DNA from 2 places in the Roseburia sp. AM51-8 genome. Region 1 is predicted to be linked to the other one. Evidence: a T-box and tRNA genes for the amino acid it is inferred to sense, from the RefSeq annotation. Region 1 holds a T-box; the other holds one or more tRNA genes.
The links. A T-box is a leader RNA that pairs with one kind of tRNA and senses whether it is charged. The one in region 1 lies ahead of tyrS (tyrosine--tRNA ligase), so its partner is inferred to be a tRNA-Tyr.
Positions count from the first base shown of each region.

Region 2: it encodes a tRNA-Tyr, which carries the amino acid that the T-box ahead of tyrS (tyrosine--tRNA ligase) is inferred to sense. The anticodon was not compared.

Region 1 covers NZ_QUEY01000002.1:42,394-58,028, forward strand. The annotation lists gene DW996_RS03740 (calcium/sodium antiporter) at 1-566, opposite strand, end outside; gene DW996_RS03745 (manganese efflux pump MntP) at 600-1,172, opposite strand; gene DW996_RS03750 (phosphatase PAP2 family protein) at 1,486-2,064, opposite strand; gene tyrS (tyrosine--tRNA ligase) at 2,089-3,309, opposite strand; T-box leader at 3,425-3,693, opposite strand; gene DW996_RS03760 (AraC family transcriptional regulator) at 3,989-5,062, shown strand; gene DW996_RS03765 (MFS transporter) at 5,129-6,649, opposite strand; gene DW996_RS03770 (alpha-L-rhamnosidase C-terminal domain-containing protein) at 6,908-7,162, opposite strand; gene DW996_RS03775 (glycoside hydrolase family 78 protein) at 7,227-7,478, opposite strand; gene DW996_RS03780 (AraC family transcriptional regulator) at 7,583-8,737, opposite strand; tRNA gene DW996_RS03785 (tRNA-Cys) at 8,832-8,902, opposite strand; tRNA gene DW996_RS03790 (tRNA-Glu) at 8,962-9,033, opposite strand; tRNA gene DW996_RS03795 (tRNA-Ser) at 9,050-9,137, opposite strand; gene DW996_RS03800 (Fe-S-containing hydro-lyase) at 9,235-9,783, opposite strand; gene DW996_RS03805 (fumarate hydratase) at 9,803-10,645, opposite strand; partial or broken gene dtd (D-aminoacyl-tRNA deacylase) at 10,660-11,105, opposite strand; gene DW996_RS03815 (GntR family transcriptional regulator) at 11,240-11,599, shown strand; gene DW996_RS03820 (PH domain-containing protein) at 11,611-12,984, shown strand; gene gyrA (DNA gyrase subunit A) at 13,046-15,556, opposite strand; partial or broken gene gyrB (DNA topoisomerase (ATP-hydrolyzing) subunit B) at 15,574-15,635, opposite strand, start outside.
Region 2 covers NZ_QUEY01000003.1:371,378-387,012, reverse strand. The annotation lists gene tilS (tRNA lysidine(34) synthetase TilS) at 1-1,032, shown strand, start outside; gene hpt (hypoxanthine phosphoribosyltransferase) at 1,025-1,546, shown strand; gene ftsH (ATP-dependent zinc metalloprotease FtsH) at 1,682-3,418, shown strand; gene DW996_RS14310 (alpha amylase N-terminal ig-like domain-containing protein) at 3,752-4,894, shown strand; gene DW996_RS14305 (alpha-amylase family glycosyl hydrolase) at 4,819-5,787, shown strand; gene DW996_RS08585 (methylated-DNA--[protein]-cysteine S-methyltransferase) at 5,810-6,448, shown strand; tRNA gene DW996_RS08580 (tRNA-Tyr) at 6,520-6,601, shown strand; tRNA gene DW996_RS08575 (tRNA-Leu) at 6,773-6,856, shown strand; gene DW996_RS08570 (M15 family metallopeptidase) at 6,943-7,815, shown strand; partial or broken gene DW996_RS13380 (GTP-binding protein) at 7,819-8,702, shown strand; gene DW996_RS08565 (NYN domain-containing protein) at 8,690-10,519, shown strand; gene DW996_RS13375 (metallophosphoesterase family protein) at 10,602-11,111, shown strand; gene DW996_RS13370 (metallophosphoesterase family protein) at 11,120-11,692, shown strand; gene DW996_RS08555 (AAA family ATPase) at 11,689-14,235, shown strand; gene DW996_RS13015 (hypothetical protein) at 14,211-14,366, shown strand; tRNA gene DW996_RS08550 (tRNA-Phe) at 14,464-14,536, shown strand; tRNA gene DW996_RS08545 (tRNA-Gly) at 14,540-14,610, shown strand; gene murI (glutamate racemase) at 14,634-15,473, shown strand; gene DW996_RS08535 (cation:proton antiporter) at 15,632-15,635, shown strand, end outside.

The DNA.
Region 1 (15,635 bases):
CCTACGATATAGATAATGGATTTCCAGACGGGCTGTTCTTTCATTTCACTCATCTCTTCGTTCATCTCACGCTCTTTTTCAGAGATTTCTCCACGCTTTCTTGCATCCATTGCACTCTTGATCAAAACTACGATAAATCCTACAAAGATGACCAAGAAGACAATTCCATCGATACGCCCCAGTTCCATGCCAATGCATCCGCAAACAAGCAGTAGAATGGCACATAGCACAGAAAACGGATAGTCTCTTTTTAAGACATCCCGGCTTACCTGTAACTTTGAGATCACTGCACAGATACCAAGTACGACCATCAGATTAAAGATATTGGATCCGACAACATTGCTGACCGCAAGTGTATTCTGATTGTTCATGGATGCCGCAATACTTACAGACGTCTCCGGTAAACTGGTTCCCATTGCAACGATCGTCATACCAATGATGAGTGATGGAACCTTTAACATCTTTGCAACCGATGAAGCACCTTCAACAAAGAAATCTGCTCCCTTTACTAATAATACAAAACCAATGATCAGTACGACCACTGCCTTTAAAATTGTTACTGCCATTTCTTTCCCTCCTATAAATATACTGCCCTTCTCTTATCCCAACAGATGCTCGGTCAAAATTTTTAATCCCAGTAATACTAAGATCAGACCACCTACCAGTTCTGCTTTCGCCTTGTATTTGTTTCCAAAAATGTTACCAACAAAGACACCGATCGCAGATATGACCGCCGTTACCAGACCTATGATCGTAATGGCTTCCACAATGTTAACTTCCAAAAATGAAAATGTGATGCCAACCGCCAGCGCATCGATACTGGTCGCGATCGCCAAAATGAACATTTCCTTGATATCAAGTGGCGGATCCATCTGATCAATCTCTACGACTTCATCCTTTTCCCTGATTGCCTCTGCCATCATCTTGCCGCCAATATAAGCAAGCAAAACAAATGCAATCCAATGATCGATCGCGCTGATCTTATCTGCGAACTGACTTCCCAAGAGCCATCCAAAAAATGGCATCAACGCCTGAAATCCGCCAAAGAAAAGCGCAATGACAAAACATTGCTTTTTGTTGACCTTGCGCATGGCAAGACCCTTGCAAATAGACACGGCAAATGCGTCCATAGCAAGTCCTACGCCCATCAACATGAGTTCAACAAGTCCCATATTACTCCCTTCTTCTAAAGTGTGTGGATTTTAACTTTTGTATGTGTGCTTGTCCATAAAAATAAAGATTATCTTATAGAATAAAAAAGAGACTCCATATGCATATGATCTGCTACTACAAAATGTAATAGTCACCATATACATATGAGTCTCACCATTTAAGATTTGCCAGGCTATTGCCGGGTCTGTTGACAAATCACACAATTCTTATGTGCTAGCTACTCCCTCATAGCCATTTCAATATATCGGAAATGTCAGAAAGTGTCAATGTAAAGCATGTCTCATCCATTGTACTTTTATAGATACAATCCTACTATGCAACCTTTGTTTTTTTCTCCTCCATCTTGCGATAGATAAAGCGTACAATGATACCCGCGAGAATTGCCTCAATAATGCCTAGAATGGTTCCCGTCAGCACGTCTGTTGGAAAATGCACAAAGACATACATTCTGGAAATGGCGATCAGCGCCGCCAAAACCACTGCTGCAATTCCCTGCTTTCGATACCTTGCATACTGGACAATGGATACCGCAGATGCAAAAGAGGCAGAAGAATGCCCCGACGGGAAGGAATAATCCTTTGGATTTTTCACTAAGAGCGTTACTGAATCATCAATCCAGCAAGGTCTTGCCCGCATGACTGTATTTTTTAAAAATACATTGATCACCAGCAGTGAAAATAAGAGGGCAAGCGCAGATGTCCAAGCCACCTTCTTATCTTTGCAGAAAATCAGCATAGCGATCGTAAGCAGAATCCAAAAGATTCCGGCATTACCAAGTGATGTGATCGCCACCACGATCTTATCTAAGACCGGATTGTGCAGTCCCTGAAACCAATACAAAAGATCAAATTCCCAGTCAAAATAAAAAACATTTCCCATTGTTGCTATCATATGTATACCCCCAGAATAATTATTTTATGCCAACTCTACCTTGCAGAATTTCTTCTTGCCCTTTTTCAAGATAAATTCCTCTGCAAAGGCTTCTTTTTCATAAGTTGCATGTGAATCTGTTACTTTTTCGCCATTGACAGAAACACCGCCCTGCTCTACCGCACGTCTTGCTTCATTACGGCTTGTGGCAAGATTTGCACTGATCAGAAGTTGTAAGATGTCAACACTGCCATCCTTAAAGATATCCTCTGTGATGGTCTCCGTCGGCATATTTGCAGCACTTCCGGTAGAAAAGAGTGCCTTAGAAGCCTCTTTTGCCTTTACGGCTTCCTCCTCGCCATGCACCAATTTGGTAAGTTCATAGGCAAGGATATCCTTAGCTTCATTTAACTGGCTTCCTTCCCATTTATCCATCTCGTCGATCTGCTCAAGTGGCAGGAAAGTAAGCATACGCAGGCATTTTAAAACGTCCTGATCGGATACATTGCGCCAGTACTGGTAGAACTCAAACGGTGATGTCTTATTCGGGTCAAGCCAAACGGCACCTGACTGGGTCTTACCCATCTTTTTGCCTTCAGAATTAAGAAGAAGATTGATCGTCATCGCATAGGCATCTTTTCCAAGTTTACGACGGATGAGTTCTGTACCACCTAACATATTGCTCCACTGATCGTCTCCGCCAAACTGCATATTACATCCGTATTTCTGGAATAACATGTAAAAATCATAACTCTGCATGATCATGTAGTTAAACTCAAGAAAACTCAGTCCTCTCTCCATACGCTGCTTGTAGCACTCTGCGGTAAGCATACGATTGACGGAAAAATGTGGTCCAACATCACGCAGCAACTCAACGTAATTCAAGCCCATCAGCCAGTCTGCATTATTTACCAGAATTGCCTTGTCTTCTGAAAAATCGATAAAGCGGCTCATCTGCTTTTTGAAACAATCTACGTTATGTGCGATCGTTTCTGTTGTCATCATCTGACGCATATCGGTTCTTCCGGATGGATCACCGATCATGGCTGTTCCGCCACCGATCAATACAACCGGCTTATTTCCAGCCATCTGCAAGCGCTTCATCAGACAAAGTGCCATAAAATGTCCTACATGAAGACTGTCTGCGGTAGGGTCAAATCCAATATAGAATGTAGCCTTTCCGTTATTGATCAACTCCTTGATCTCTTCTTCGTCTGTTACTTGGGCGATCAGTCCCCTAGCAACCAATTCATCATAAATTGTCATTTTTTCCTCCATTTCCGCAACCTGACAAAAGTTGCTCTTATATTCTATGCGTGGAAGATCTGTTACAGAGCGTTATTTATAGGAATAAAAAAACGCCCTCTATCTTCTTCCAAAGATAAAGGACGAGTAAACTCGTGGTACCACCTTTATTCACAAATATCTCACGATACCTGCCTCATCAAGTCTCATAACAAATAATGTCATGTGAAACTCTTAGCACGATAACGTGTGCCAATCCGGCGCATCCTACTTTTGAACTATAGATCCAGGTTCAGACTGCTACTCAGGAAGGTATTCAAGATACCGTCTTCTGCGTCTCGCACCAACCGACGCTTCTCTGATTCCGATCTCTGTATCTCTACTCTTTTCCATCAACGTATTTATCAATCTCCCTCATTATACAGGCGCAGGTTTTCATTTGTCAACAAGTAAAAAACGGCATGCGCAATCCAAGGACTGCACATACCGCTTTTACAAGAAGGGTTTTATCTAAAATTTACGGAAATTGCCTTGATCCGGTTGTTATCGGTAGAATTTGTTTTTGTTTTTCCCATTGTTGTTTTACCCCTTTCAACACAACTTGTATTGGATATTTCTATCATATATAATTATATGTGATAGAAACATATCAGTTTTAACTGTGATTTTATTATTTTTTTACATATTCGAGGTAATATTTATGTTTTTTATGACAGGTCATCCACAAAGTGATATCAGTGAAGCACAAAGTGATTTTATTATTCAGCATGATTCATCAAATACAGGACGATTTGTTTTAAACCATCCTTACCGTCTCATGTTGATCTCCATTCAGCCGGACAACCCGGATCATTATCAGAAATTGACCATAATCTCGCCTAAAGAGACTTTCTTCTTTGAACTATCCATGAAGGAACTTAAGCAGGTACCGGATGGAAGAAATCTTCATAAACATGACTTTTATGAGATCATGATCGTATTGGATGGGGAGGTATATCAGAATATCGAAAACGAAAGACATCTCTATACCAAAGGAAGCTGCTGTATCCTCAATAAAAATGTGCGGCATACTGAGGAATATCGCGATTACTATCGCGTTGCATTTGTCCAGATCTCATCGAATTTTCTGAAACACCTATATGAATGCATGACCCTGCATATCTTTGGCAGACATAAGACAAAGGACTCCAAATTCTTACAGTTTCTGGATAACAATATCAACGAACGACAAACGGCAAATAAGAATTATCTGGATCTGATTTCCCAAAAAGAGCATACATTTTTGGTAAAGCATGTGCACAGCATCTTAGATCAGATCGTACATATCACGGTCGATCCTACGCCGGATGCCAATATTCGGGTACAAGGTCTCTTTTTAGACCTACTCTATAATCTCTCCCGCCCGGATTATTACAACTCAGTTCCTATCCGCATCGGAACAGACACGGAAAACCGCCTTTTCCAGCAGATCACCAAACTTTTAGAGGCAAACCACGGACATATCTCCAGAAAAAAATTGTCTGATGCACTCAGTTATTCCGGCACCTATCTCAATGCCATCTGTAAAAAATACTCGGGACTTTCCCTTTTTGATTATGGCATGCATTTTTGTATGAAGGAAGCCAGCATACGTCTTCTGGATACTGACCAGACTATTGCTGATATTTCCAGAGACTTGGGTTTTACCAACCAAACACATTTTTATAAAGTCTTTAAAGAAAAATATAAAATGACACCTATGCAATACCGCAAACAGAACCAGACAAAGGAATAAAAACAGTCATAGGAAAAGGAGCCGAGACTTTCGTCCCGACTCCTGTTATTTTATGACTTATGTATTTTATGCTTCTGCATTTTCGTTTGCTTCTGCTTTTGCCTTCATCTCTGCTACTTTCTTCTGAACCTCAACCATTTCTTCCTTGTTCAGTTTGTAGAATCTCATAGCAACGATGTTGCACAACCATCCAAGAATTGGAAGACCGAACATTAAGAACATTGTCATCCAGAATACACCCTTTGTTGCAGGATCGCCCATCTGAGGAACGGTATCCTTATATCCGATCAATGTAATACAGAATGCTGCAATGGTAGATGCAAGTGATGTGATGAGTTTATCAATAAAGTTGTAAACACCGGAAATAACAGCCGGTAAGTAGTTACCTGTTCTTGCATATTCATAGTCAACAATATCTGCCTTCATAGCAGTACCTGTTGTGGTAAGAACCATCTTTGTACCGGTTGTAGCCAACTGCAATAATGCATAAATGATCATTGGTACACCGAAGACACCGATGGACTTCATACCGGTTGGTCCTAAGATCGCACAGAATACAACTGTAATCACTGCTACTGCAATAGAAAGCCATGACCAAACGGTTGTTGCCTTCTTTGCACCCATCTTAGCTACAAAGACACCACCACCAAAGGCAAATAAAATACCTACGATCATAGTAAAGTTACCGATCATAGTTGCTGCTGCATAGGATCCGATCAAGATACCGGACGCCATGGTTGTAATGATAGACTGTGATCCGACCTGCTGAGCCAACTTATCAGAAATACCGGTAAGCATATACATCTGGCAAGGCTTGTTGTCTTTTAAGATAGCAACCATGTCCTTAAACTTAACGGTCTGGTTCTTCTGACCATCTTTTCCGATAACTTCAAATGTCTTTGCATTATCTGACTTACGAACAGCGAAGCATGCAAGTAACATAAAGATACCAGCTGTAATTACATACCAGTAGCAAGCTTCTTTCAGCATCGGAGCATTATACTGATTGTCGTATCTAGGCAAAATAGCAAAGGTAACAATGTTGTTAAAAATAAGTGGAACAAGATATGAGAACAATGTTCCAAATACACCCATCATTGGACGCTGTGTTGGGTCATTCGTAAGTACGATACCGATGGTACCACCTGCCATACCATTGATGGTATATCCGCAGATATATACAACATAAATAAGGATAAATACTACAATACCAGTTGTTCCTGTGTATTTACCGGATGCCCAATCAAACATCATAAGAACTGCAAGTGCTGCCATCACCCATCCAGTCACAAGGAAGATACGGATCTTTCCATGTTTTGGATTCATTTTTTCGAACAATGCTGCAAAAAGCGCATCTGTGAATCCATCAAAAAGTCTTGTTCCTGTAATAATGATACCTGCAACTGCCGGTACGATTGCGTATCCTGCATTTGCAATGTAAGATGCATACATCATCAGCAAATAAAAGCAGATACCACATCCGTTATTTGCGTTACCAAGTATCATTTCGAGCATGGATGCTTTACGATACTGAACGCCATCACGTGCGCTGGCATTAAAAATGCCGGCTTTTTTCTCGTTTGCCATAGTCAAACCCTCCATATTCTTTTCATTTATCACTTCTCAACACTGCGCTTTCCTATTTCGTAGAAAGTTGTGCAGTATCTCTGTGGCTTATGATTAAATTATAAAGAGTTTATAAAATCAGATGTCGGAAAATTCGACGAAATGTAAACAAATTTGTCTGATCTAGCTATTTTTTCAACTTTACTATACAAATTCGTTGGAGATAAGGCTTTCTCTTTGTTCTGCCTTATTTATTAACTATACATTTGTATATCAAAACTATAAAGACACAACTCTCTCATAAGATCCTGACTTCAGGGTCTCTGGACCGCAGCCTTCCAATCGGACCGTAGCAGTCATATTTGCCGGGATCTCAAAGGTGTAGACAATACGGTTTTTTTCATATTTCCAGCCAGACGTGATCTTTCCATATGGAGAATCATAGGAAGTATGCAAATAACCAAGTCTTTGGTCTGGCTGCGGCGCGATCACGATCTTTCCATCATTTACAAGAATACCGGCAGCACAATCCATCAGCCAGCCGACAATCGCCCCATAAGAATAATGATTAAAGGAATCCTTTGGATTACCATTTTCATCAAAGCAATTCCAATTTTCCGGTAGTCCGATATGGAATTTTTTGACTCAGATGATATTGCATCTGACTCCCGCTTATTTTTCTACTTACTTCAATCTCCTCCTTGTTTTCCTTGTCACTTACATCGTAAACTTCTACCTCAAAAGCACTCTGCTGACTTCCATCTTCCAGTTTCCATCGCAACGTAATATCCGACCCATCAATTCCGCATGGCTTAGACAGATGGTTTACCTGTAAATCTCTGATCTTCATGAAAAAACCTCCCATTTTGTTTTTAGCAATCTTTTCTTTATTGTAGATTGCAAAATAAAACAAAAAAAGAGGTCTTTCATACCATAAAATATGGTGATATAAAACTAATCAATATCATTTCTATATTGTAAAGGTGTCTTTTTATACTTTTTCTTAAACAGTTCGATAAAATAGGATGTATCCTCATATCCGACATGTAGGGCAATATCTTCCACAGACATTCTCGTATTTTTCAAAAGCAGACAAGACTCCTGCAAACGTGTATCCTGAATCTGTTTTAAAATAGTCGTACCCATGTGTTTTTTAAAAATCCGGTTCAGATAAGTTTTTGAATAGTGAAATTCTTCTGCGACTTCTTCTAGGGAAATGCTTGCATAGTTATGATTGATATACAATAAAATCTGTGTCATCTGCTCTCCTTCTTTTCCAAGCCTGGAGGACAATTTTACATTTTTACACTGACCAAGAAGTTCCAGAAAAAAGATACTCAGATAATGATCACAAATTCTTGCTCCGTATGTAGTTTCATTCAGATAAGCTACCATGAGATCAAGTAACTTGTCCCTTAATACTTCATCATTTCCACCTGAAAAAACAACATATGCATTGGATTCCTGCGAAAAAAGTACCTCACTGAAAAACTGATGCAAAAGACTCTGTTGCGGAATATCCCCCAGAAATGTCTTCTCAAAAGTGTATTTATTAACTACAATATTGATCATCATACTGTCATCATAAATATTTACTTTATGCTGCATTCCCGGCGGAATGATCAGCAGGTTTCCTTGATTCAAAGTCTCCTTTTTTTCTGCTTTTCCTTCTTTACTGCGTAAAAATTGATCAACCTTTCCCCTATATATGTAGCACATCTCTATAAATTCATGATCGTGAAATTCTCCGGGAGAAAATCGAATGTGTTTATTGATAAAGATGTTTTTGTCTGTTTCAAAAAATTCCTTGTGAAGAAAATGTACTCTGTTTTTTTCCTTTATTTCGTGATCCATATTCTTTTGTACATTTTCTTTTTCCCATGCATCCAAATCTACATTATCCAGATCAAGAATCTTTTTGGGATATTTTTCATCGAGTTCTTTTTTTCTCTGAAGAAATCTGCTACCTTCCTTCATAAAAAAAGCATATTTTTTTTCCATATCATAAAAAGAATTCACTTTACCATCCTGTTCATAATATGTGCGAAATATTTCTTCGATTGCACTGTATTCTGTCAGATAAGATATAATCATTTCTCTGCTTATCATAAGGTCTCCTCATCTTTACAAATCAGGGAATTCCACAGGATTTTCCTGTGATATAAAAACAAAAGCGGCTCACTACTGTGAACCGCTAAATCAGAGGCGCCAACCAGATTTGAACTGGTGATAGAGGTGTTGCAGACCTTTGCCTTACCACTTGGCTATGGCGCCATAACTTGCATCAACATGATGCATTATATAAAAAAGTCATACATCCGTCAAGATGTAAGTGACTCCGACGGGAATCGAACCCGTGTTACCGCCGTGAAAGGGCGATGTCTTAACCGCTTGACCACGGAGCCATATGCATTATGAAAACGGAGAAGGAGGGATTTGAACCCTCGCGCCGGTTACCCGACCTATACCCTTAGCAGGGGCACCTCTTCGGCCACTTGAGTACTTCTCCATAGTCGAACTAAATCAATATTCACAATGCACAAACTATTCTACTAAAGGTATCCCCATTTGTCAACGAAAATATTGCATTTCTTCGCAATTTTCTTTTATTTCTGATACTCCAGAATGGCTGTTTCATAGAGATTATTTCCGTGGCAATCTGCTACAACTATGACCGGAAAATTTTCGACCATAATCTTACGGATGGCTTCTGCACCCAGATCATCATAGCAGATGACTTCTGACTCTGTGATGCATTTAGAAAGAAGGGCACCGGCACCGCCAACGGCTGCAAAATATACAGCGTGATTGCGGATGACAGCATCTAAGACTTCTTTTGTCCGCTTTCCCTTACCGATCATAGCCTTTTGTCCCAGATCTAATAGGCGCGGTGCGTATTTATCCATACGGCTGGCTGTTGTCGGTCCTGCGGAACCGATCGGTCTGCCCTCTCTGGCAGGTGAAGGTCCCATATAATAAATCGTTGCATCTTTGATCGGGATCGGAAGTTCTTCTCCACGATCCAGGACTTCCATCATACGCTTGTGCGCTGCGTCGCGTGCTACATACATCTGACCATCCAGATATACATAGTCCCCAGAAGTCAGGCTTTCTGCGATTTCTTTTGTAATTGGTAATGTAATATGTCTATCCATCTGAAACCCCTTTTTACAATTATAATTCTCTCACTACGTGGCGATTGACGTGACAACAGATGTTGACTGCCACCGGAAGTCCCGCAATATGTGTTGCATAGGTATTGATATTGACTGCAAGTGCCGTGGTGCTTCCGCCGAGTCCACCCGGTCCGATTCCCAGTCCGTTGATCTTTTCAAGCATTTCTTTTTCCAGATCTGCCACCCATGGAATTTCCGGCTTCTGATTGAGATTTCTGGTAAGTGCCTGCTTTGCCATCAGTGCAGATTTTTCAAAGGTTCCGCCAATACCGACACCTACGACCATAGGCGGGCAGGCATTCGGACCTGCATCCTTTACCGCGGTGAGAATGGCATTTTTTACACCCTCGATCCCATCTGCAGGCTTTAACATAAAGACCCGGCTCATATTTTCACTGCCAAAACCCTTTGGCGCAAATGTGATCTTTACCTTATCTCCGGTCACGATAGAATAATGGATGACAGCCGGTGTATTATCCTTGGTATTGACGCGCTCGATCGGATCACCTACGACAGACTTGCGCAGATAGCCATCAATATAACCTTGGCGCACACCCTCATTGATGGCATCTTCCAGACTACCGCCGACAAAATGCACATCCTGTCCGATCTCCATAAAGACAACTGCCATACCGGTATCTTGGCAGATGGGAATGGTTTCCTGGTCTGCGATCGTGAGATTTTCCTGCAACTGCTCCAAAATCTTTTTGCCCAGAGGAGATTTTTCTTCTTTTGTCGCAACTTTCAGTGCCTGATCCATGTCCTCTGACAGATAGTGATTTGCCTGAATGCACATATCTGCAATTTCTTTTGTGATGTCTTTTACCGCTATTTCTCTCATTGTATTTTCTCCCTCTACCACCAGTCGCTATCCCACAGGATCGTGAATGGTCCGTCATTTTCCAGATCCACTTTCATATCTGCGCCAAAACTGCCACATTCCACCTTGCCAAATGCCTCCTGACATTTTTCTTTAAAATATTCATAAAGTCCATTGGCAAAATCAGGTGCGCCTGCTTTGACAAAACTCGGTCGGTTTCCTTTTTTACAGTCCGCATAAAGTGTAAACTGTGATACTACAAGTATTTCACCATCCACATCTTTTATGGACAGATTTGTCTTTCCATCCGCATCCTCAAAAATGCGAAGTCCCTGCAACTTTTTGACATATTTATCTACCATTCTCTGGTGTCGCCATCCGCCACACCAAGAAATATCAAAAGCCCTTTGCCGATCTTTCCGATCACGTCACCATCTACTTTGACAGATGCATGATTTACCCGCTGAATTACTAACCGCATGCATATTCTCCTTTACATCTAAAATTTATTATATACGCAGGTGTCTGTATCAGCAATGGTTAATTTTTTCTCTTGACTTTTGTATTATTTGTATTACACTAAATAATACAAAAATAAAAAGAAAGGAGTCTATCATGGTCATCTGTATTGATGAGGTTTCTGAAATTCCTATTTACAAACAGATCCGCAATCAGATTGTCTTAGGTATTTCTGATGGGAGATTACAGCCCGGAGAGCAATTACCGACTGTGCGCGCCCTTGCAGAAGAAATCGGGATCAATTCCATGACGGTAAACAAAGCCTATGCTCTTTTAAAACAAGAAGGCTATATCGTTACCGACCGCAGAAACGGCGCAAGGATCCGAAATGAATTTGACCAGGGCAAATATCTCTCACAGGCTTCTTTGGACAATTTGCAACAGATCATATCCGAGGCAAACATCCGCGGATTTTCAAAGGAAGAATTTTTCCAATTATGTGAAAAGTATTTTTAGGAGGCAGATCTATGTTTAATATCATTCTTTTTATTAGTACATATCCGGTACTGCTTATCATATATTTTGTGTTAAAGAACAACCATAAATTTCATGATCATTTGCTGTTTTCCGTCTCCATGAAGGAAGAATGGATAGAACAACCTGCAGTTCAGAAGATCATAAGCGACTTTAAGAAGCAGATGAACATCCTGCTTCTCATCTTTTTTGCTATTCCTCTCACCAGTTTACTGACAAGTCATTTTTCCATACAGTTTACAATCTGGATGAATTGGCTCATGCTCTTAATTCTATTGTTTTATGTGCCATATGCCATAGCCAATAAAAAGTTAAAGAAATGGAAAAAGGAAAATCAATTATACGAAAATCAGATTTTAGTATCTTATGTAGAGATGAAAAATGCCGGAAATGTCAGAAAGGTCAGATTTTTGCCATTCTTCCTTCCGACTTTCCTCAGTTTTTTCATTTTTGTCCTTTCCATTGTATTTTCGGCTCTCTCTGAAAAAACAGATTTTGACAGCACGATTATGGTTCTTAGCATTGCGGCTATCAGTTTATTGTACTGGATCATTGCCTTTTGGATGGATCGTAGACCGGTAGAAGTCATCTGCAATGACAGTGACATCAACATCAATTACACAAGATCCAAGAAAAACGTGTGGAAAAATTTCTGGTTAGCCTGTGTCTGGCTAAACCTTGCCTACACTTTGATTACCTTTTTGCCTCTTATATCCGATACTATCCATCTAGGTATTTTTCTTGTTGGATCCATTGCTTATGCCCTTGTCCTTTTAATCTTAATTATCCCGTTAGGGAAAAAATTCAAAAATATTGAAAAACGTTATGCAAGTTCTTTTGATCCGGCATTTAAGACCAACGAAGACGAGGCATGGATCTTTGGACTGTTTTACTACAATCCTAAGGACAAAAGCAGCATAGTAGAAACGAGAGCCGGCATTGGAACTTCCGTAAATATGGCAACAGGTCTCGGAAAAGGGCTTACAATCTTTTCTATTATTGCAATGCTCAGCATACCTTTTATCAGCATTTTTATGATCATGGAGGAATTTACACCAATCCACCTTGTCATAAAAGATGACACTCTTTACTGTGAACACATTTTTGAAAACTATGCTATTGATACAGATACCATTTCCAATGTATCTTTGGTAGATGAACTGCCATCTATGGTAAAAAGCAATGGAACCGCTATGGATAATCTCTTAAAGGGAAAATTCCATGTGAGAAATCAGGGAAACTATGAACTATTCTTAAATCCGCAACACAAGTATTATATAAATTTTTCGGCTGATGAAAAAAATTATTATGTAAATGGATTTGATGATAAAGAAACCGTAGAAATTTATAGCGAACTCACAGATTGATAAAACTCCGCCAGTTTTGCAATTAACTGCAATCAACTCTGGCGGAGTTTTATTTTACCTCTTATTCTTCTGTAGAATCTTCTTCAGAAGCAGAATCTTCCTGATTTTCTTCACTTTCATCCATAATCATGTCTTCCTTGCGTACTTTTGCAATACTTGCAACCGTAACGCCCTCACCGACATTGATTAATTTCACACCGGAAGTAATTCTTCCGAGAAGTGCTATATCATTGACCTTGATGCGGATAATAATACCTTCGGTATTGATAAGCATCATCTCATCATCTTCATTGACAGCCTTACATCCAACGACATTTCCTGTCTTTTCTGTAATCTTGTAACACTTGACACCCTTACCGCCACGGTTCTGCGGTGTAAATTCTTCTACCAGTGTGCACTTTCCAAGACCCTTTGCAGAAACGATCATCAGAGAATCTCCCTGAGAAGCAAGCTGCATTGCGATCACTTCATCCTGGTCTGTCAGACTCATACCGATAACACCCATGGAAGTACGTCCAGTATTTCTGACATCTGTCTCATGGAAACGGATACATTGACCAAACTTGGTAATTAAAATAATATCTTCGTTATTATCTGTCAGTTTTACCTCAATCAATCTGTCATCTTCACGCAGATTGATGGCTGCAAGACCCGTCTTACGGATATTTTCATAATCTGTGATCTTCGTCTTTTTCACAATACCATTCTTGGTAGCCATAAAAAGATACTGGCTGTCTGAGTATTCCTTGATCGGTATCATGGATGTGATCTTTTCGTCCGGCTGCAACTGCAAAAGGTTGACAATAGCAGTACCTCTTGCGGTTCTGGAACATTCCGGAATCTCATAGGCTTTCAGACGATAAACTCTACCGGTATTGGTAAAGAACATGAGATAATGATGCGATGTCGTCATCATCATTTCGACAATGTAATCTTCATCGATCGTCTCCATGCCCTTGATTCCCTTACCGCCACGATGCTGGCTCTTAAAGTTATCCACATTCATACGCTTGATATAGCCAAGTTTTGTAAATGTGATAACAGTATTTGTAACCGGAATCATATCTTCCATGGAAATATCATATTCATCAAATCCGATAGAGGTTCTACGATCATCCCCATACTTATCAGAGATAGCAAGGATTTCTTCCTTGATAACACCAAGCAACTTCTTTTCATCTGCAAGAATTGCCTTTAACTCCGTAATGAGTTCCATCAAAGACTTATATTCTTCTTCCAGTTTGTTTCTTTCCAAACCGGTCAATGCGCGCAGACGCATCTCAACAATGGCATTTGCCTGTGCTTCTGATAAAGCAAAACGCTCCATCAACTGCTGCTTTGCCGTAGCCACATCAGCAGAACCACGGATGATCTTGATCACTTCATCAATATTATCCAGAGCGATCAATAATCCCTGTACGATATGTGCTCTTTCTTCTGCCTTGTTCAGGTCGTATCTGGTTCTTCTGGTTACGACATCTTTCTGATGCAGCAAGTAATAATTTAAAAGTTCATAGAGGTTGAGTACCTTTGGCTGGTTGCCGACCAAGGCAAGCATAATTACACCAAAAGTATCCTGCAACTGTGTATGCTTGTAAAGTAAGTTGAGCACGACATTCGGATTGACATCACGACGCAACTCAATACAGATACGCATACCTTCTCGTGATGATTCATCACGAAGATCGGTAATACCGTCGATCTTTTTATCGCGGACAAGTTCTGCGATCTTTTCGATCAGACGTGCCTTATTTACCATATATGGAAGTTCGGTTACAACGATACGGTTCTTGCCGTTGTTCATCGGCTCGATCTCAGATACCGCACGCACACGGATCTTACCGCGTCCTGTACGATATGCCTCATCAATACCGGCATGACCTAAGATCGTACCACCGGTCGGAAAATCAGGACCCTTGACGATCTCAAGTAATTCCTCAATATCTGTCTCACGATCTTCCTCTACCTGATTATCAATAATCTTTACCACGGCTGCGATAACTTCACATAGATTGTGTGGCGGAATATTTGTCGCCATACCAACAGCAATACCTGTTGTTCCATTTACCAGCAGGTTTGGATAACGGGAAGGAAGAACGGTTGGTTCTTTTTCCGTCTCGTCAAAGTTTGGCATGAAGTCTACGGTATCTTTGTTGATATCGGAAAGCATAGCCATGGAAATCTTGGAAAGTCTTGCCTCTGTGTAACGCATGGCAGCAGCGCCATCTCCATCCACAGAACCAAAGTTACCATGTCCGTCGACAAGTGGATATCTGGTCGACCATTCCTGTGCCATGTTGACAAGTGCTCCATAAATAGAAGAATCACCGTGCGGATGGTACTTACCCATGGTATCACCGACAATACGTGCACACTTTCTGTGTGGCTTGTCCGGTCCATTATTCAATTCGATCATAGAATATAAAACTCTACGCTGTACCGGTTTGAGTCCGTCTCGAACGTCAGGAAGGGCGCGGGACGCGATTACACTCATGGCATAATCAATATATGATGTTTCCATCGTCTTTTTCAGATCCACCTCATGAATCTGATCAAAAATCTTGTCATCCATTTGTAAACGTCCTCCTACTAAATATCAAGATTCTGAACATATTTTGCATTTTCTTCAATGAATTCACGACGAGGTTCTA
Region 2 (15,635 bases), on a different contig from region 1:
CGCATTGCCTTAGCCCATCATGCCGGAGACAACGGAGAGACCATGCTTTTTCATCTGGTGCGGGGTACGGGACTGGAGGGCATGCGGGGCATGCCGGTCAAAAGGGGACGTATCATCCGTCCTTTCCTATCCTCAAGCCGGGCACAAGTGGAAGCCTATCTGGCGGGTCTGGGGCAGACCTACTGCCAGGACAGCACGAATACGGATATCCATTATGACAGGAACCGCCTGCGTCATCAGGTCATGCCGGAACTGCAAAAGATCAATGCTCAGGCAGGCGATCATCTGGGCAGGGAAGCCTTATATCTGGGGCAGGTGGCAGATTATATCCGACAGGTGGCAAAAGACCTGCTTGCCCAGTCTAGGCAGGGAGATCTGCTCTTGGCAGAACCTTTGAAAGACCAGCCTTCCTTTTTGCGGTGTCAGGTCCTATACCTGTGGCTGGCGGCTTATGTAGCCGGTCTGCGGGACATCAGCACGGCACATTTGGAAGCCTTGGATCAACTCTTTTCGGCGCAGACGGGGCGCAGAGTGGAACTGCCTTATGGCTTGAGCGTTGCCCGCACATACGAAGGCTTGGAAATGCGATGTGGGGACAGTGGCCTTGAAAAAGAGGATCTTTGCCATACTTTTTCGGCGGAGGAGATCCAAGAAGGAATCCGTATCCCTTTGCCGGAGACAGGAAAATATATAGAGGTATCGAGTTTTTCCTATGATCCCAAGATGGAAATTCCTAGAAAATTCTATACGAAATGGTTCGATTATGATAAGATAAAGAATGCTATTCAATTACGCTATAGGCGTAAGGGAGACTATCTGACCGTGACGGCGTCCGGTGGTCGCAAGTCATTACAGGATTATTTTGTCAACGAAAAGGTATCCAGGTGGGAACGTGATCGGGTTCCGCTTTTATGCGATGGCGACCATGTGATCTGGGCGGTTGGTTATCGGATCAGTACGTATTATAAAGTAGACGATCATACAAAAAGAATATTAAAAATACAGATTTTGGAGGAAAATGAAAATGAGTGAGACAATCAGAGAGATGATCCCTGAGGCGGATCTGGCAGCAAGAATTGCAGAGTTAGGAGCACAGATCAGCAAAGACTATGAAGGAGAGAGCGTATATGTGATCTGTATTCTGCGCGGCGCATCTTTCTTTGCCTGCGAACTGGCAAAAAGGATCACCGTTCCGGTAACGATCGATTTTATGACAACTTCCAGTTATGGTTCCGGTACCGTATCTACCGGTGAGGTCAAGATCAAGAATGATGTCGAGATTCCGGTAGATGGACGCAATGTCCTGATCGTGGAGGATATCATCGACAGCGGCAACACTCTGCACTTTTTACAGGATGTATTTAAGGAGCGCAATGCCAAGAGCGTTCGTCTGTGCACCATGTTAGATAAGCCGGATCGCCGTGAGGTAGATGTGGACGTTGATTATGTCGGATTCACGATTCCGGATGAGTTTGTTGTAGGCTATGGTCTGGATTATGACCAGAAGTATCGTAATCTGCCATACATCGGGGTTGTAGAGTTATAAAGGAGGCAATCATTGAAAAAGAATAGAGTGGGTCTGGGCTTATATGTTGTGCTGATCCTGATCGTGGTATTTATCTGGTATTCCATTTCCAATCCACAGACGGCAACTTATACTTCCAGCTAGTTTGACAAGGCATTGGCAAAGGGCGAAGTGGCATCCGCAGTCATTCACCAGAATGAACAGGTGCCGACCGGATCGGTGACGATCACGACGACTGCCGGTGGGAAATTTACCGTCTATGTGTCTGATGTAGGCGAGTTGCAGGATACCCTGGATGAGGCAGGCGTTGACTACAGTTTAAATGATGTTCCCAACAGCGGCTTCATGGAGAGCCTGCTCCCAATGCTGATCGTTGTTGCGGTCGTATTCATCCTCTTTATGATGATGATGAATGCACAGGCACAGGTGGGTGGCGGAGCCAATACCAAGATGATGAATTTTGGCAAGAGCCGTGCTACGATGACAACGCAGGACAAGATGCCGGTGCGTTTTGCACAGGTAGCAGGTCTGAGAGAAGAAAAAGAAGAGTTAGAAGAGATTGTAGATTTTCTGAAAGATCCGGCAAAATACACCAAGGTGGGTGCCCGTATTCCTAAGGGATTGATCTTAGTCGGACCTCCGGGAACCGGTAAGACTTTGCTTGCCAAGGCAGTTGCCGGAGAGGCAGGCGTGCCGTTTTTCAGTATTTCGGGATCTGATTTTGTTGAAATGTTTGTAGGTGTCGGTGCATCCCGTGTGCGTGACCTTTTTGCAGAGGCAAAGAAGAATGCGCCTTGTATCGTCTTTATCGACGAGATCGATGCCGTGGCAAGACGACGCGGAACCGGTATGGGCGGCGGACATGACGAGCGTGAGCAGACCTTGAACCAGATGCTGGTCGAGATGGATGGTTTTGGTGTCAACGAGGGTATTATCGTGATGGCAGCGACCAACCGTGTTGATATTCTGGATCCGGCGATCATGCGTCCGGGACGATTTGACCGCAAAGTCTTTGTTGGACGACCGGATGTTGGCGGACGTGAGGAGATCCTGCATGTGCATGCCAAGAATAAGCCTTTGGGGGATGATGTGGATCTCAAGCAGATTGCACAGACGACCGCAGGCTTTACCGGAGCCGATCTGGAAAATCTCTTAAATGAGGCGGCAATCTTAGCGGCAAAAGAGGGCAGAGTTTATATCTGCCAGAATGATATCAAGAGATCTTTTGTCAAAGTAGGTCTGGGTACGGAGAAAAAGAGCCGTATCATTTCCGAAAAAGAGAAGAAGATCACGGCATACCACGAGGCTGGACATGCCATTCTCTTCCATGTCCTCCCGGATGTCGGACCGGTCTATTCGGTATCCATCATTCCGACCGGACAGGGAGCAGCGGGTTATACTATGCCGCTGCCGGAAAAGGATGAAATGTTCAACACCAAGGGTAAGATGTTACAGGATATCATCGTTTCTCTGGGCGGTCGTGTGGCGGAGGAGATCATTTTTGACGACATCACGACAGGGGCATCTTCGGATATCAAGAAGGCGACCCAGACAGCCAAGGATATGGTCACCAAGTATGGTTTCTCCGCAGAAGTCGGACCGATCAACTACGATAATGATGAGGATGAAGTTTTTATCGGCAGGGACTTGGCACATACCAGAGGCTATGGTGAGCAGGTTGCATCGACCATTGATGGCGAAGTCAAGCGCATCATTCAGGAATGTTATGCCAAGGCAACTGGACTGATCAAAGAGCATGAGGATGTTTTACACAAGTGTGCAGAACTCCTTCTGGAAAAAGAAAAGATCGGACGTGCAGAGTTTGAGGCTCTCTTTGGCGGTGATCCGATCCCGCAGCCGGAAGAAGAAGGCGTGGTTGTGGAAGGAATTTAAGTTGGGAAAAGGGCTTATGATTGTTATTTGAAAGACATTTTTGTACATGTTGCATAAAAACATCTATGCAAAATTAGTAACTTTGTGAACACTTATGGGTGGACGCATTATATAATAACAATCGTAAAAACCCCCCAATACATTATATAAATATTTTTGCTAACCCCATAGTAAAAATACCTTCTCCTAAAAAGACAGCGTTTGATAGCTGTCTTTTTTACTTTCTATTTTATTTTTTCTGTATTTGAGAAAAATCTACAAAAATCCCTAGAAAAGACAAGATAAACTGAGTATGATAAAAGAAGATAACATGCGAGATAAGAGGATAAGAGTATGAATACAGAAGCAATTTACAGCGATGAGACAGGACAGTATGTGATCCCTATGGAGGCAAATCCGGGCGACCGGGTCACCATTCGTCTGCGTGTCGCACATGGGCATGCAAGGGAGATCTATCTGCTGGCGCAGGATACGCATTACCTGATGCGCCCGGCACAGGCAGGCGAGCGTTTTGATTACTATGAGACACAGGTGCAGTTGGGAGACCAGTCGTTTTCCTATTGTTTTTCAATTCGGGAGAATGAGCAGGAGCAATGCTATTTTGATAAATACGGCGTGAGTCAGGAGATCCGACCGGAGTATGCCTTTCGCATCCTGCCGGGCTTTGCGACGCCGGATTGGGCAAAGGGCGCTATCATGTATCAGATTCTGGTCGACCGTTTTGCCAACGGAGATCCGACCAATGATGTGCTGGACAATGAGTACCATTACATTAAGACTATGAGCCGACAGATCAGGGATTGGAACCAGCTGCCAAATGCCGATTTTGGTGTGGCTGAGTTCTATGGCGGAGATCTGGAAGGGGTGCGGCAGAAATTATACTATCTGAAAAGTCTGGGAGTAGAGGTTATCTACTTCAACCCGTTGTTTGTCTCTCCTTCCAACCACAAATATGATATTGCAGATTATGACCATATCGATCCCCATTATGGCAAGATTGTCTTAGACCAAGGGCAGACCCTGCCGGAAGGTGCAAGGGACAATGCCGGGGCAAGTCGTTTTATCAATCGTGTGACGGCAAAGGAAAATCTGGAGGCCTCCAATCAGTTCTTTGCGGATTTTATCGCAGAGGCACACGCCAGAGGCATCCGTGTGATTCTGGATGGTGTCTTTAATCATTGTGGTTCCTTTAACAAATGGCTCAACCGGGAAAAGATCTATCGCCCTGACAAGGGCTATGCATCGGGAGCCTATGAAGCAGCAGACAGCCCATATCACGATTATTTTCATTTTTATGATGAAAACCAGTGGCCGGACAATGGCACGTATGAGGCTGGTGGGGGCATGATACCCTGCCGAAACTCAATTACGAGGGCTCGGAGGATCTCTACCGCTATATCTTGGAGATCGGGAAAAAATGGGTTTCTCCGCCTTATAATGCGGATGGCTGGCGTCTGGATGTGGCGGCAGACTTAGGGCACAGTCCGGAATTTAACCATCAGTTCTGGCGGGATTTCCGTAAAGCAGTCAAGAGTGCAAACCCGGATGCCATCATCTTGGCAGAGCATTATGGGGATGCGTCTTCCTGGTTACGGGGCGATGCCTGGGATACGGTCATGAATTATGATGCTTTTATGGAGCCGATCTCTTATTTTGTGACTGGAATGGAGAAACACAGTGATGCCTATGAGCCGGGAGCACAGGGCGACAGTGAGCGGTTTGAAAATGCCATGCGTTATTATATGACCAAATTTACAGGTTCCTCTCTTTATACAGCCATGAACCAGTTGTCAAATCACGACCATTCTCGCTTTTTGACCAGAACCAATCATAAGGTGGGCAGAGCCTCTGCGCTGGGGGTGGCGGCAGCATCCGAGGGCATCAATATACCGCTTTATAAGGTGGCAGTCCTGATGCAGATGACCTGGCCTGGAGCACCGACCTTATACTATGGGGATGAGGCGGGCGTGTGTGGTTTCACCGACCCGGATAACCGTCGTACCTATCCGTGGGGAAAGGCGGATTATCCTCTGGTTGATTATCATCGGGATATGATCATGGTGCATAAGTGCAGCAGTGCCTTGCGGCGCGGCTCCTTTAAATTCCTAAAGCGGATGAAGAACTTTATCTCCTATGGACGTTTTAACGAGCAGGAGCGCTATGTGGTGGCTGTCAATGTAGGCGCGGAGACCCTAGAGGCAGATGTACCGGTCTATCTGGCTGAGGTGGCAGATGGTTTTATGGTACAGGCGATGCTCACCAACGAAAAAGGATATTCGATCATGCCAACCAAGTATGCCGTCAAGGACGGTATGATGCATGTTAGTCTAACGGCAAATAGCGGTATGGTCTTTAAGCAGGAAGTATAGAGAAGAAAGTGCAGGTGGCGAAGTGAGGACAAGAGAAGAAGCCTTAGCCTATGGGCTGTCATTTCCGGGAACTTATCAGGAAGCACCCTTCCATGATCCGAATTGGCAGTTGGTGCGGGTGCAGGGCAGTAAAAAGGCGTTTCTATGGACTTATGAAATGGATGGACTCATCCATTTGAATGTCAAGGTGGATCCCCAGTGGCGGGATTTCTGGCGGGATGCTTACGAGGCTGTCCTGCCCGGCTATCATCAGAATAAAGAGCACTGGAATACCATACGGCTGGATGGAACCATACCAGATGACGATATCAAGCGAATGATCGCTGAAAGTTATGATCTGGTGACGGACAGTCCGACCAAGCGTATATATGAAGCCGTCAAGCGGATCCCAAAGGGGCATGTGGCAACTTATGCACAGGTGGCAAAGATGGCTGGCAATGAGAAAATGTGCCGGGCGGTCGGAAATGCCCTGCACAAGAACCCGGATCCGGACCATATTCCCTGTTTTCGTGTTGTCAATGCCAAAGGACAACTCTCCGGTGCATTTGCTTTTGATGGACCAGAGGAGCAGGCAAGGAGACTTCGGGCGGATGGTATTGTGGTAGAAAATGGCAGAGTCGATCTGGAAAAATATGGTATGAAAGACCCACACGACGAATAAAAAAATTCTTGCGTGCGTAAAAAGCCTGTGCTATAATCTTATTTTGTCAGGACATGAATTTGTTTTGAAATGGGTGGTTTCCCGAGTGGCCAAAGGGGACAGACTGTAAATCTGCTGCATCTTGCTTCGGTGGTTCGAATCCACCACCACCCATTGCACATAAGATGCCAACGGCGTTTCACTTGTTGTCATCTAAGTGCTCGTAACAACACTTGACTACTAAGTTCGAACTTCACTTGCGTTCGTTCTCACTAAGGGTCAAGTACGTATCGCACGTAAGATGCCAACGGCGTTTCACTTGTTGTCATCTAAGTGCTCTAACAGGCCGCAGTGGCGGAACTGGCAGACGCGCAGGACTTAAAATCCTGTGGTGGTGACATCGTACCGGTTCGATTCCGGTCTGCGGCAGTTTCTGTAAGGAGGACTTCTTTCTGAATAGAAAGAGGTCCTCTTTTGTATAATAGGCAATTTATAGCAATAGGAGGGATCGGCGCATGGCAGAAAAAGGCGCAGACAATCGGAAAGAAAAAACTTCCCATCGGATACGCTACGGAAGCCTTATCGTCATGCTGGCGGTACTGATTTTGGGCATCGTATATCTGCACGGAATGGTGCAAAGGTCGGAAGAAAAAGCACCGGCAAGTCAGAGTGAAACGCCCGGAGCGGGGCAGGAGACGACCATCTTAGAGAGCATCGAGGATCTGAAAGCAGGGCAGATTCTAGATGCGGCAAGCCTTGATCTGAATGATCCGGACAAATATTTTACTTCAAGTCAGCTTACTGAGGAACAAAAAGAAGATATGAAGGGAAAATCTTATATAGATAACCCGGATATTTCTTACGACGACCTGTCTTGCCTTAAGGTCTTACATTATAATTATGAGCATGAGATACAGGTGGGAGAGATCGTTGTGAATACAAAGGTCGCAGAGGATTGCCGACAGATCTTTTTAGAACTTTTTCAGGAGGGATATGAGATCCATTCCATGTATCGGATCGATCGGTTTTACGGAGACGATACGACGCGTGATGCCGAGCAGGCTGATATCGACTCTATCAATCAGGATAATACCTCCGCTTTTCATTATCGTAAGATCGCAGGGACAAATGTCACATCTGAGCATGCATATGGCATGGCGATCGATATCAACCCTCTGGAAAATCCTTATGTGCCTGCAAATGATGTGACGGCGGCGGGAGCCAGCCCTTACTTGCAGTATGATCTTTATAAGGATCGAAGCAATCTTCGTCCGCACATGATCACGCATGAGGATATCTGCTATCAGATTTTTACAAGGCATGGTTTTACCTGGGGCGGCGATTGGAAGGGAACAAAAGATTATCAACATTTTGAAAAGGAAATGTAGCGAATGAAACGATTGACCATAGGTATTCTGGCACATGTGGATGCCGGAAAGACAACCTTATCGGAAGCCCTTTTGTATGAGACGGGGGCGATCCGTAGCATGGGACGGGTAGATCATGGGGATGCCCATCTGGATACCGATGCCATGGAGAAAGCGCGTGGAATCACCATTTTTCAAAAATGGCACGCTTTGCGTATGGAGATGCGGAATATGTACTTTTAGATACACCGGGACATGCGGATTTTACAGCGGAGATGGAGCGTACCCTGTCGGTACTGGACTATGCCATTCTCGTGATCAGTGGGATTGATGGTGTGCAGGGACATACGCGTACCCTGTGGAAACTTTTGCAAAATTATAATGTTCCATGCATCCTTTTTATCAATAAAATGGATGTGAGTCACAGAGGCAAGGAAGAATTACTTTCTCATTTGCAGGAAAAATTAGCGGATGCCTGCATGGACTTTGGGGCTTTTTATGGGAATGCGCCTATGAGCGATCGAGACAAGGAACCTATCGCCCTGTGCAGTGAACCGCTCTTGGATGCTTTTTTAAATACCGGTGACCTAGATCAGAAACTCCTGGTGGAGGCGATCGCAAAAAGACAGATCTTTCCGGTTTTATTTGGGTCTGCCCTCAAAGTGCAGGGAGTAAAGGAACTTTTGCGCCTCATGCAGGACTATATGCGTCAGCCGTCCTGGGGGCAGGATTTTGCTGCCAGATGCTTTAAGATTGGACGGGACGAAAAGGGCAACCGTCTGACTTATCTCAAGATCCTGGGCGGGGCAATGCATATCAAAGATAACCTGTCATATACCATCCTTTTGCGGGGACAGACGGAGATACCGAGGAAGAAGGAGCAGAGGAGAACTGTTTGGAAAAGGTAAACCAGATCCGCCTGTATTCCGGGGAATGTTACGAGTGTGTAGATCGGGTGGAGGCAGGCGAGGTTTGCGTTATTTTAGGCTTGAGCCGGTCTTATGCAGGTATGACACTGGGTGACTGCGCGCGGGAAGAACATGCGATCATAGAACCGGTACTTTCCTATGAAGTGATTCCGCCGGAAGGTTGTGCGCCTCATGTCCTGCTATCTTATATGCGGCAGTTGGAGGAGGAAGATCCGACCCTTCGTGTGACCTGGCAGGAGAGGGCAAGACAGGTGCATGTGCATCTTATGGGACCGGTTCAGACGGAAGTCCTGCAGCAGCAGTTGAAAAAGAGATACGGTATTCTGGTTACCTTTGGTGCAGGAAAAGTGCGTTATAAGGAGACGATACGCGGTGCGGTAGAGGGTGTGGGGCATTTTGAACCCCTGCGTCATTATGCGGAGGCGCATATACTGATCGAGGAACTGCCGCAGGGAAGCGGCATGGAATACGCCATGGACTGCCCACCGGATGTCCTGGATCTGAACTGGCAGCGCCTGATCTATACACACCTTGCGGAGCGAACACACCGGGGCGTTTTGACCGGATCTCCTCTTACAGATGTGCGCCTGACTGTTGTGAGTGGCAAGGCACACAAAAAACACACGGAGGGCGGAGATTTTAGACAGGCAACCTATCGGGCAGTTCGACAGGGACTGCGCAAGGCGCAGAGCGTGCTCTTAGAGCCATATTACCGGGTGCGGATCGAGATGCCGCAGCAGGCGCTGGGACGTGTTATGACGGATATGAGCAGGATGTATGGCAAGTTCGACGCACCAATCTTAGAAAATGAGACAGCCGTCTTGCAGGGAATCGCGCCGGTAGCCCTCATGCGGGACTACGGTGCAGTGCTGGCGCAGGTAACCGGTGGTCTAGGGCAGATGACACTTGCTTTGGAAGGCTATTTTCCGTGCCACAATCAGGATGAGGTGGTAGCAGAGATTGCCTATGACCCGGATAAGGATCTGCGCAATACCTGTGATTCGGTATTTTGTGGTCACGGGGCAGGCTATCTGGTGCCTTGGTACGAGGTCGAGGACAAGATGCATATGCCGATGGCGTCCTATCTGTATGAGAAAAAGCAGGAAGCGAGCATGGATCAGGTCATTGCGGCAGCCAAGGCGAGGGCGGAAGCCATGCGGCAGGGACAGCCCCAGGGCTATGACGGTTACGGCGGACTGGAGTCGGATCTGGAAGAGATCTTTGTCCGTGAATTTGGGGAGATCAAGCGGCGATTGCCGGGCGCAGAGAAGCGTGTGATCGATGCAGACAAAAAAGACCGGATGCAGGAAGCACGCGAAGCCTATCAAAAGGCACACGCCAGGGACAAGAAGGTTGCGATCAGAAAGAAATATCTTCTGGTCGATGGATATAATGTCATTTTTGCATGGAAAGAGTTGGATGAGATCGCCAAGACCAGCATTGACGGAGCCAGAGGCAGACTGCTGGATATCATGTGCAATTATCAGGGACATGTGGGACAGGAAGTGATCGTTGTTTTCGATGCCTATCGGGTGCGTGGTCATGTGGAAGAAGTGGTGGATTATCATAATATCCATGTAGTCTACACCAGGGAGGCGGAGACGGCAGATGCCTATATTGAGCGCACGACCCATGATATGGCGGATAAATACGAGGTGACGGTGGCAACATCGGATCGCCGAGAGCAGATGATCGTCATTGGCGAAGGGGCAAGGCGATTTTCGGCAAGGGATCTGGAAAAGGAAGTAGAACGCGTCAATCGGGAGGCTATGGAAGCATTCAAACCGCTGGAATGAGACAATTTTTGACAGACAAGCCATAGGAGTATGTGGTATACTAATCTACATGGTATGAGACGTTTATAAATGAGGTAGCAATATGAAAATAATTCATTGTGCAGATCTGCATCTGGATTCCAAGATGGAAAGCAATCTGGATCGGGAAGCCGCCGGCATGCGACGGGATGAATTGCTGGATACTTTTGAGCGTATGGTGGCGTATGCAGCAGAGCAGGACGTGCGTGTGATCCTGATCGCCGGAGATCTGTTTGATAAGCCCAATGTACGAAAGACGGCAAAGACCCGTGTGATCGAGCAGATCAAGGGGCATCCGCAGATCGATTTTTGCTATATCAGGGGCAACCACGATCAATTGGATTTTGTGGAAGAATTATCCGAGCAGGAGGATATCACCAACTTAAAACTCTTTGGTACGGACGAATGGACATCCTATGATTATGGGGATGTGGTCATTACCGGCATGGAACTGGTCAAGGAAAACAGTCAGACCTTGGGCATGAATCTGGTGCTGGACCAGAACCGTGTCAATATTGTCGCTTTGCATGGGCAGGAATCGGACTATCAGGCAATGACCGGACAGAGGTCGTAAACCTATCCATGCTGCGGGGCAAGTATATCGATTATCTTGCTTTGGGACATATCCATTCCTACAAAAAGGAAAGGCTGGATGACCGCGGCGTTTATTGTTACAGTGGTTGTCTGGAAGGGCGCGGCTTTGATGAGTGCGGAGAGAAGGGCTTTGTCCTTTTGGATATCACCGAGGGCAAGATCCATACGGAATTTGTGCCGATCGCAAAAAGGATGCTGCATGAAGTCAAAGTAGAGGTCGATCCGACGATGGATATGGCGGCGATCATCCGTGCTGCCAAGGAATGTGTGAAAGATATCTCATCGGAGGATCTGATCAAGATCATCGTGACCGGTGAGACAAATATAGATACGGATATTGATTGCGAGCGCCTGCGCCGCAGTCTGGATCAGGACTTCTTTTTTATCAAGGTATATGATCGCACATCGGTACAGATCGATTATGAAAGTTTCCGTAATGACAAGTCTCTCAAAGGAGAGTTTGTCCGTCTGATGGAAAGACAGCATATGTCGGAAGATGAGAGAGCAGCCATTATTGAGTTGGGCATGAAAGCAATTATGGGCGAGGACATAGAAGTATGAAGTTAATTTCCTGTTATATTACCGGATTTGGGACAATCAAAGAATGGTCTTACGATTTTTCTGACGGCATGAATGCCCTGTGTCAGGAAAATGGCTGGGGAAAGACGACCTTTAGTGTGTTTTTGAAAGCCATGTTCTACGGCATGGACTATTCGGCACGCACCAAGATGCTGACCGAGCGCAAGCATTATATGCCTTGGGATGGCGGTGTCTGTGGCGGTTATCTGATCTTTGAGGCAGAAGGCAAGCGCTATCGGGTCGAGCGTAGTTTTGGCAAGACGGATAAGGATGACACCTTTACTCTGATCGATACCAATACCGGGGCAGCCTGTGACGATTTTTCACAGAATTTGGGTGAGGAACTCTTTCAGGTAGATCGGGATTCTTTTGAAAAAAGTATCTTTATCCCGCAGGCATCGGTATCGACGGCGATGACGGACAGTCTGAATGCCAAGATGGGAAATCTGGCATCGGCAAAGGACGATATCAACAATTTTGATGAGGCTTTGAACCGTGTCAGTGAAGTGCGTAAAAATTATACCAGGCGGAGCAAGGTCAACAACGGCAAGATCAATGTCATCAAGGAAGAGATCAGCAGATGCAGTGAAGTGATCGATAAGAAGGCGGCGATCTTAGACGGCTACCGCAAGCAGTTTGACAAGTTAGAGGAAAAGAAAAAGTCCTTAAATTGGATGGAGGCAGAAAAGAACCGTATCACGGAAGCCATCCGCACGCAGAGCAAGCGCGAGCAGGATATGGGGGCATATCGCCAGCAAAAAGAATTTTTGGAAAAACAGCAGGAAGAAATGAATGTCCTGGATGATTTCTTTGCGACCGGATTGCCAAGTGAGGAAGAACACGCAAAACTGGAAGATGTGGAGCGTCAGTATGACATGAGCCGGCGGACAGAGAAAGACCTAGCGATCAAATTGCCGCCGGAGCAGCAGATCAAGAAGTGGGAAGACCTCTTTGGGGACCAAGTACCGGATGAGGAGGATCTTTCCAAGTGGAAGGATATGTCTGTCCGCGTGCAGGAATTGCGGATGCAGGGAGAACACTCCAAGTTGTCTGAGGAGGCAACGGCACAGTTAGATCAGTTAAAATACTTCTTTGCCAATAAGGTTCCGACGGAGGAAGAATTATCCCAGATAGAAAAGGACGTTGTGGAACTGTCGCGTCTGGATGGTCGTATCGTGGAGCAGGATGAGAATTATCGAAACATCAAGGCACGTGTGGATATGGCACAAAAGACCGGCAGGACAGCGGGCAAGACGGCAGGGGTTCTAGTGCTTTTTATTTTATTTGCAGCCTTACTCCTGGGAGGATTTTCTTTCCGGATCCTTGCCCCGGAAGCAGACGGCAGTACGATCTATCAGATTCTTTGCTTTGTCGGCGCAGCAGCGACAGGAGTAGCCGCTATTATGCAGATCGGCAGAATACGATCTTTACATCGCAACAAGCAGGAAGACTTGCAGGGACAACTCGCAGAGGCTGCGGAGGCACTGGCACAGAGCCGGGAAACAAGAGAAGTCTTAGCAATCCGTTGTAAAGCATTTTTGGCCGATTTTAAACTGACACCGGCAGACAGCATGCAGCAGATGGTTTATGAGATACGTGTTAATCTGGATCATTATGTGCGCCTGCGGGATGAGGAGCATCAGGCGACAGCGCAGACAACAGATGCCGTAGAGGAAATGGCTGATCTGCGCATGGAACTTTATACTATATTAGACCGATATGCCCAGGTATATCACATGGATCTTTACCATGAGGGCAATGAGGCAGACCTTTTAGAACAGTTGAAGAAAGATAAAAATGCCTATGAGGAATACATTCACTGCCGTAAGCAGTTGGAATTGATCCGTCTGACCATGGAGGAACAGAAGCGGCTTTTGGAAAAATATCTGGGCAGATTTCCGTTGGAAGAAGGAACTTCCCTGCAGGAACAACTGCATCTGATCTGGAGCAAACGGCAGCGTTATGGTCAGTTACAGGAAGAGATCGCTAGTTTGCAGGAAAAGATCCAGGCATTTGCCGAGGATAATCAGGTAGAGGAGATCGCGCTTTCTGTCGAGCAGTTACAGGAGAAACAGGTACAGATCGATGAGGAGATCAAGGATATGCAAAAGGGCATCACACAGGATCGAGAGTCGCTGCACCAGTTGTCAGTCGAGTTGGACGGCATTGAAGATGCGGAGAACCGTCGTGATGTACTTCTGGAGGAAAAGGCAGAGTGCGACCGCAAGGTAGACCTGCTTACCAAGACCGAAGAATATTTAAAGATCGCCAAGGAGCAATTCCTGTCTACTTATATGCGGCCTTTGCGTCAGGGCATGGAACACTATATGGCGATTCTGGATGATAAATATAAGGACTCCGTCAAGGATATGGATTTTGATATTACCATGGATCTGTCCGTGCAGGTGCTGAGTCAGGGAAGCACCCATTCCAGTGATTATTTGAGCCATGGCTATCAGGATCTGGTAGGCTTTGTGCCAGATTTGCCCTGGTGGATGTCTTGTATCATAAGGAACAGCCGGTGATCGTACTGGATGATCCTTTTACCAATTTAGACCAGCAAAAGATTACGCATGCCTTAAAACTTCTTGCTGACATAGCAAAGGAGCGGCAGATCGTTTACTTTACCTGTCACGAAAGCCGCATGCCATCTTAGTCTGGGATGATGATTTTCCCGCCTGTCAGATATCGAAAAAGTTCTTGACAGGCAGGGGGATTTTCGATAAAATCAACTTGTTGTTGTGAAACGACGAGCCCAGTTAGCTCAGTTGGTAGAGCAGAGGACTGAAAATCCTCGTGTCTCTGGTTCGATTCCGGAACTGGGCATCTGCGGGTGTAGTTCAATGGTAGAACATCAGCCTTCCAAGCTGAATACGTGGGTTCGATTCCCATCACCCGCTCTTAAGAAAAGCCTTGATTCGATATGGATCAAGGCTTTTTACATTTATATCTTGTAGTCTGGGAAAAGCAGACAGAAAAGGGGCAGATGATGGATAAAAGAGAAGCACCGATCGCGGTGTTTGACTCTGGCATGGGTGGAGTCAGTGTTTTGCGTGAACTGATCAAAACGATGCCGGAAGAAGATTTTTATTATTTTGGTGATTCTAAGAATGCACCGTATGGGACAAAGAGTACAGAAAAAGTGCGCGAACTCACCATTGCACATACAGAAGATTTTATGAAAATGGGAGCCAAGGGCGTTGTGATCGCCTGCAATACGGCTACCAGTGCGGCGGTGCGCGTCTTGCGCCTCATGTACCCGGAACTGCCGCTGGTAGGGATCGAGCCGGCAGTCAAACCGGCAGCAGAAAAGTATCCTCAGGGCAATATCCTTGTGATGGCGACACCGATCACGATCCGGGAAGAAAAACTGCATCATTTGATTGAAAAATTTGGCGGTCATGCTAACGTGATGCCGCTTGCCTGTCCGGGACTTATGGATTTTGTGGAAGCGGGCAATATTGACAGCCCGGAACTCTATGGTTTCCTGCGCGATCTGTTGGAACCCTATCAAAAGAATCTGGATGCGGTCGTTTTGGGATGCACCCACTATCCTTTTGTGCGCAAGGTCATCGAACGGATCGTTGGCGATCAGGTGGAGATCTTTGACGGCGGTGCCGGGACAGCGCGGGAAATGCGCAGACGGCTTGCTGTGGACGGCCTTTTGCGGGAAGCGACCGGAAGACAAGGAAAAATCGAATTTCACAACAGTGATCTTACCAAAGAAAGAGAAGATTTATTTGAAAAATTATTGCACTACTAGGCAGTAAGATTATGGGAATAAGAGGCGAATTCATCAAGGTGTGGAAAAACCCATAAACGCTTGCATTAGGAATATGATAGGAGTAAAATAATTGCGGTTCAAAGGAAACCATATGGTTTTACAAATATATAAAATGAAAGAAAGAAAAGGTGAGCGTTATGA